One region of the Mesorhizobium sp. M0001 genome, then DNA from elsewhere that is predicted to be linked to it. Evidence: riboswitches for the same ligand, from Rfam matches in the RefSeq annotation. Region 1 holds a riboswitch; each other region holds the start of a gene.
The links. Region 1 has a riboswitch for cobalamin ahead of NKK50_RS02470 (DUF1636 family protein). Riboswitches for the same ligand answer to the same signal wherever they lie in the genome.
Positions count from the first base shown of each region.

Region 2: linked by a shared signal. The riboswitch ahead of NKK50_RS12670 (aromatic ring-hydroxylating oxygenase subunit alpha) and the one ahead of NKK50_RS02470 (DUF1636 family protein) in region 1 are both predicted to bind cobalamin.
Region 3: linked by a shared signal. The riboswitch ahead of metE (5-methyltetrahydropteroyltriglutamate--homocysteine S-methyltransferase) and the one ahead of NKK50_RS02470 (DUF1636 family protein) in region 1 are both predicted to bind cobalamin.

Region 1 is NZ_JAMYVS010000001.1:521,058-523,317, reverse strand. Features, by position in the region: gene NKK50_RS02480 (winged helix-turn-helix domain-containing protein) at 1-409, shown strand, start outside; gene NKK50_RS02475 (DUF6348 family protein) at 523-1,131, shown strand; cobalamin riboswitch at 1,190-1,394, shown strand; gene NKK50_RS02470 (DUF1636 family protein) at 1,433-1,858, shown strand; gene cobW (cobalamin biosynthesis protein CobW) at 1,861-2,260, shown strand, end outside.
Region 2 is NZ_JAMYVS010000003.1:587,746-590,005, reverse strand. Features, by position in the region: gene NKK50_RS12680 (DUF680 domain-containing protein) at 1-76, opposite strand, end outside; gene NKK50_RS12675 (DUF680 domain-containing protein) at 142-348, opposite strand; cobalamin riboswitch at 848-1,049, shown strand; gene NKK50_RS12670 (aromatic ring-hydroxylating oxygenase subunit alpha) at 1,167-2,260, shown strand, end outside.
Region 3 is NZ_JAMYVS010000013.1:57,995-60,254, forward strand. Features, by position in the region: gene NKK50_RS26555 (adenosine kinase) at 1-317, shown strand, start outside; cobalamin riboswitch at 606-807, shown strand; gene metE (5-methyltetrahydropteroyltriglutamate--homocysteine S-methyltransferase) at 904-2,260, shown strand, end outside.

The sequences.
Region 1 (2,260 bases):
CGCCCGCCTGCCGCGAAAGATCGAGGCCCGCGCCTTGCTGGCCCCCTTCGATCCGGTGGTCTTCGAGCGCGCGCGCACCGAGCGTCTCTTCGATTTCCGCTACCGCATCGAGATCTACACTCCGGCCGACAAGCGGCAATATGGCTATTACGTGCTGCCTTTCTTGCTCGGCGACAAGATCGTCGCCCGCGTCGACCTCAAGGCCGACCGGCCTGCGAGTGTCTTACGCGTCCACGCCGCCTATGCCGAAGCAGGCGCACCGCCTGAGACCACCGCACAGCTTTTCGAGGAACTAAAGGAGATGCAGGGCTGGCTTGGCCTTGAGCGCATCGAAGTGACGCCGGCCGGCAATCTGGGGCCGGCATTGGCTAGCGAGAGAGATGGCCAACCCTTGCAGCGTCTGTCATAGACGCCTCAATAAGCCTCGTAGGTTGTGCAATGGCATCAGACAAAGTGCTCGACATAATCCATGGCGCCCTCATTGCGCATGGAATAGATGCAGTCCGCAGAGATAGGGACGTCATGCTCCAATCGAAGCAGCTTCGGTTTGAGGCTGAGGTGTTCGAGACGAGTTCTGACCGGCTGGTCCTGGAAATCTACATTTTTTCTCCGCTGCTTGATGTTCAGCCGGTCATTGAATCCTTTGCTGGCTTCGGCGACACGCGCGAACAGGAACTGAACCAGGCGTTTGAAAAGTTTCTCCGTGGTGTTTTCCATGTGGCCATTGAGGGACTGGCCGATCACGTCTGCGAGAACATGCAGGCCGAAATAGAGCTTTGGCAGCGAAGCAGCGCCAGTTGGAAGATCTGGCGAAAAGATGCCCGCTGGAAAATCTATAGCGGCCCGGTCATTTCCCAAGCCACAACCGAGCTATGCTCGCTGACACCAGGCTATCCAGCATTCTATGCCAAGCTGGAAAAACTGTTCACAGCTTCGGTACCCCCCGGAAGCCATTTTGTCCGGACCTTTCTGGCAGGCTTGAAGGGCACGCTGATTAGTGCCGAAGTCCTTCTGGACAACGCGGTTTGGCATGAGGGACAGAATCTGGCTGTCGGTCATGACTGGGACTATAGCGATGGCTATCAAGCTATCCGACAGGTCATCCTGGCACTGCCGGAAGCCGGGACATGACAGCCCCTGCCGACATCGCCATGTCGTAGCCGTGCGTTGACACCGCCGCCCGCAAAAGCCTAAATCCGCTGCAGACGGTCCCCTGCCCGCAACGGCAAGGGCCAAGAGGGAATGCGGTGCGGGACGAAAATCCCAAATCCGCGGCTGTCCCCGCAACTGTAAGCGAAGAGCCAAGGCCGAAAGCCACTGGGTAACACCGGGAAGGCGGCTAACCAAGGCGATGACCCGCGAGCCAGGAGACCTGCCGTCTGAGACAAAGTATCCGATCGCCTGGCGGGTTTCCGGGCAAGGAGCACGGTTTTTGGACCAGAACAGCAGTTTTTCGGCTGGCACAGCGGACATTGCGTCCGGGGACAACGACGCCCTGACCGGCGTGACCGTCATCGTCTGCGCCTCCTGCCGCGATGAGACCGGTTCCGACGCCCATCCGCGCGCCGGCGAATTGCTGGCTGAGGACACACGCCGCGCCGCTGCCGGCGATATCCGGGTCCGCACCGCCGAATGTCTCGGCAATTGCAAGCGCCGCCTCAGCGCCGCGATCCTGCGTGATGGCTGCTGGAGCTATGTCTTCGGCGATCTGGCCCCAACCAGCGGCGCCGACCTCGTCACCGGCGCAAAGCTCTTCGCGACTTCGACCGACGGCCTCATCCCGTGGCGCGGCCGGCCCGATAGCCTCAAGCGCGGCCTCGTTGCCCGCATCCCACCCCTCGACATGCTGAAGGACTGACGATGAACGCTTCAAACCCGGCCGCCAACCTCTCCCGTGTTCCCTGCACTGTCGTTACAGGCTTCCTCGGCGCCGGCAAGACGACGCTGGTCCGCCATCTCCTGGAAAATGCCGGCGGCAAGCGCATCGCCATCATCGTCAACGAGTTCGGCGACATCGGCATCGACGGGGAAATCCTGAAAGGCTGCGGCATCGACACCTGCCCCGAGGAAAACATCGTCGAACTGGCCAATGGCTGCATCTGCTGTACAGTCGCCGACGATTTCGTGCCCGCCCTCGACAAGATCCTCGCGCTGACACCGAAGGTTGACCACATCCTGATCGAGACCTCGGGCCTGGCTCTGCCCAAGCCGCTGGTCCAGGCGTTCCAGTGGCCGAGCGTGAAGAGCCGGGTAACCGTCG
Region 2 (2,260 bases), on a different contig from region 1:
CGTAGTTGTCGCTGCCGGCGAAAGCGCTGCCGGAGATGGCCAAAACGGCGGCGGCAGCAAGGATGATCTTTTTCATTTCAATACTCCTGAATTTTTTGGGATCCCGAGAGCGACGGGTTAGCCGCCCTTCTTTGGTCGGGATCAGCGATTGCCGTAGAGGTCGCGGTCGGCGCCCTGAACGACAGGCTGCTTGTCAGCGTGCGCCGGCTTCTGAATGGAAGCCGTATACGAGCTGTCGACCGAGACGGCTGGCTGGTTCGCACCATTGGAACCGTAATTGTCGCTACCGGCGAAGGCGCTGCCGGTGATCGCCAAAACGGCTGCGGCAGTGAGGATGATCTTTTTCATTTTTAGTACTCCAGTTTGTCTGTCCGTCTAGCGGCGTGTCTTGGGAGGAATTCGCGTCGTTCGGACAGCCCCGATGTGGGAAAGCCATAGGCTGGTTGCCAATCACGAAGTTGTTCCGTGTGGACCACGGTCCTGCACCTTGAAATTGTGCCAGGAAGTTCCTCTATGGTCATTTATCGCATTGTTTTCAGTCGCTTGTGTCGAACCGAGTGGTTCGCTCCGGTGTCGGTTTCCGGGCCGTCGTTCACACCGTCCTGCACGCATTGTCAACAGAAACGAACCGTTCGGTTCGATTAGAGATTGCTAATAGTAACTTTTCGATACCGTTGAGCCCTTTTTGCCCCCGATCGGAACTGGATCCGCAGCGATTCGAAACGGCGATGATAGCGCCGCAAGACAGGATCTCAGCCCTTCGGTGGTCGGCGGGGCGTATGCCGCGCGTGTCGCGCCGCATGGATATGATGTCGCTTTCATGCCGACGTCGCGATTGCTGCCGTGATTAGATGATCGCATCTCAGGTGCCGCTTCGTGACGACGCAGCGGAGAATTGGGAAGCCGGTCAGAATCCGGCGCTGCCCCCGCAACGGTGGTGGAGTTGAAGTCGCAACGGGAGACCACTGGGCAGCAGCCTGGGAAGGTGTCGCGATGGTCCGCAAGGACAACTCCAAAGCCCGGAAACCAGCCCGAGATGCATAGACTCGACTGATCGCGGTGGGCGGTCAAGAGGTGGATAGTGCATGTCCGGCGCCGCGCCGGCCTGCGTCCGATCCTTCCTCCATCACCACCAAGTTCAGTCCTTAAACCACGAGGACAGAACTATGGATACGCGTAACGACATGTTGAGGCTCCTGAACGGCCGCAAGCAAGGCTTTTCGCTGGAACAGCCCTTCTACACCGACCCGGACTATTTCAAGCTCGACATGGAGCTTATCTGGTATCGCGACTGGCTGTTCATCGGCCATGATTGCGAACTGCCGAAGCCCGGCAGTTATATCACCGTGCAGATCGGCGATTATCCGGTGGTGCTGGTCCGCGACCAGAAGGGCAACATCAACGCCTTTCACAATTCCTGCCGCCATCGCGGCAGCCGTGTCTGCAACACTGAGAAGGGCATGGCGGCAAAGCTTGTCTGCCCCTATCACCAGTGGACCTACGAGCTTGACGGCCGGCTGCTGTTTGCCCGCCAGATGGCCGACGGTTTCGACAAGAGCCAGTTCGGCCTGAAGCCCGTCGCCTGCGAGAGCGTCGGCGGCTACATCTTCATCTGCCTGGCAAAAGAACCTGCCGACTTTGCCCCGATGCGCGCCATGATACAGCCCTACCTCAAGCCGCACCGGCTGAATGAAGCCAAGGTCGCCTTCGAGAGCACCATCATCGAGAAGGGCAACTGGAAGCTGGTCTGGGAAAACAACCGCGAATGCTATCACTGCGCCGGCAATCATCCAGAGCTGTGCAAGACATTCCCCGAAGCGCCGACGGTGACCGGCGTGCAGGGCGCCGACAGCGATCCGGAGATGCTGGCGCACTGGGCGAAATGCGAGGCGGCGGGCCTGCCGAGCAAGTTCCGCATCGATCCGGCCGGGCAATACCGCGCCACCCGCGCGCCGCTGCTGCGCGATGCCGTCAGCTACACGATGTCCGGAAAGCGCGCGGTGACGAAGAACCTGTCCGACACTGTTGCCGCCGACCGCATCGGCACCTTGATGCACTACCACTATCCGACGACCTGGAACCACATACTGATCGACCATGCGGTCACCTTCCGGGTGCTGCCGATCAGCGCCACCGAAACCGCGGTGACGACCAAGTGGCTGGTGCACAAGGATGCGGTCGAGGGGGTCGACTACAACCTTGAGGAGCTCACCCATGTCTGGACCGAGACCAACGACCAGGACCGCCGCATCGTCGAGGA
Region 3 (2,260 bases), on a different contig from region 1:
AATCCTTCGACGAGGCGCTGGCTCAGATCCGCAAGGACTGCAAGATTGCCGCCGTCACCCGTTCCGAAAAAGGCTCGGTGATCGTGCGCGGCGACGAGACCGTGGTCATCGAGGCGACCGCCATCAAGGAGTTGGTCGACACCACCGGCGCCGGCGACCTCTACGCCGCCGGTTTCCTGCATGGCTACACGCAGGGCCGCAACCTCAAGACCTGCGGCGACCTTGGCTCGCTGGCGGCCGGCCTGGTGATCCAGCAGATCGGCCCAAGGCCAAGGCAGAATTTGCGCCGCGAGGCGGAAGGGGCTGGGTTTCTGTAGATGCGCCGGCAACTAACCAGCCGCCCTACTGACGCGATCATCGCGGTGGCGGAACTGTGTCAAAGCTCGCTGGGATCTTGTGCATTCTAACGACGTTGTCACGCACTTGAAGTCTCGTCCGAAATCCTTCATGGGCGACCTGCGAGGGATGTCGCAGCCCGACAGAAATCCATTAGTTGGACAATGGTGGCAGCTGAATATTTCACAATGTTAGACAAGCGTAAAAGCGCGATCGCATAACTACATAAACATTTCGTTATGCGTCATTGACAAGAGAGCGGATTGTTGTGATTGTCTGCGTGTCGTGGTTCTTCGCGTGCGGCACTGCCGCAGCGAAGCTAAGGGGGAAGCCGGTGCGATGCCGGCGCTGCCCCCGCAACTGTTAGCGGCGAGTCAACCCACTCATGTCACTGAGGCGAATACCCTCGGGAAGACGGGTAGAGGCTATGACCCCGCGAGCCAGGAGACCTGCCACGGCGAATTACGTCCACGGGCGGGGTGTCTCGGTGGCCGCTGCAACCCGGCGTTGGTGCCGGCCTGCTAGCGCCTTCCTTGTCACCGACGCCCCCAACCATCGGGGTATGACATGACTGTCTCTCAGCAAATTCCTGTAGCAACGCTCGGCGTGCCGCGCTTCGGTCGTCGGCGAGAACTGAAATTCGCCCTCGAAAGCTACTGGTCCGGAACATCGTCCGCTGGCGACCTTCTTGCGACGTCGAAGGCGCTCCGTGCCGCTAGCTGGGAAGAGCAGCGCGATCGCGGCGTGTCGAAAATCCCGTCGAACGACTTCTCGCTTTACGACCATGTGCTCGACACCGCAGCCATGGTCGGGGCCGTTCCATCCCGTTACGGCTGGAATAGCGGCGAGGTCCCACTTGACATCTACTTCGCAATGGCGCGCGGCAACCAGGGTCAGAAGGAGGATTGTGGACACGCTGGTTACCAGGAGGAGGCTCATGGACCTGGTGTAACCGCGATGGAAATGACCAAGTGGTTTGACACCAACTACCACTACATTGTGCCGGAACTCGATGATGATCAGACGTTCGCCCTCTCGTCATCGAAGCCGGTCGATTACTTCCTCGAGGCTAAAGCTCTCGGCATTCACACACGCCCAGTCATCCTTGGACCCATCACCTTCCTCAAGCTGGCGAAATCGCCTGCCGAGGGGTTCGGTCCCATCGCGCTCCTACCGCGGCTGCTGCCGGTTTACGAGCAGCTTCTGGAGAGGCTGAAGCTGTCGGGAGCCGACTGGGTGCAGATCGATGAGCCAGCGCTTGTCCTCGATCTGAACCCAAACGAACGAGCTGCGTTCGAATTCGCCTATGGCCAGCTGTCGAAAGCCGCGCCCGAGCTGAAGATCATGCTGGCTACGTATTTCGGGTCGCTGGGAGACAATCTCGAAACCGCGATTTCTCTGCCCCTGGCCGGCCTGCATATTGATCTCGTGCGCGCTCCCGAGCAGCTGGAAACGGTGGCTCGGCTCGCTCCGAAGGATCTGGTGCTCTCGCTTGGCTTGATCGATGGCCGCAACGTCTGGCGTGCGAACCTGCCCGCCATTCTCGACCGCATCAAACCGATCGTCGCCGGCTGGCCCTTGGACCGCGTCGAGATCGCGCCTTCTTGCTCGATGCTGCATGTGCCGATTGATCTGCGCATGGAGACGGAACTCGACGCGGACATCAGGTCGTGGCTCGCCTTCGCGGCCCAGAAGACCGACGAGCTGGTCTTGCTGGCCCGGGCCCTGTCCCAAGGCAGGGATGCGGTGGCAGGCTCGTTGAAAGCGTCTGCCGAGGCTGCCGCCACGCGCGTGACATCCACGAGGATCCATGACCCGCTTGTTCAGGGGCGGATCGCTAGCATTGAGGACAGCGCGAAGCGACGAGAGAGCGCTTTTGGCGAGCGCTCCAGAGTCCAGGCCGGCTCACTCGGGCTGCCGCCGT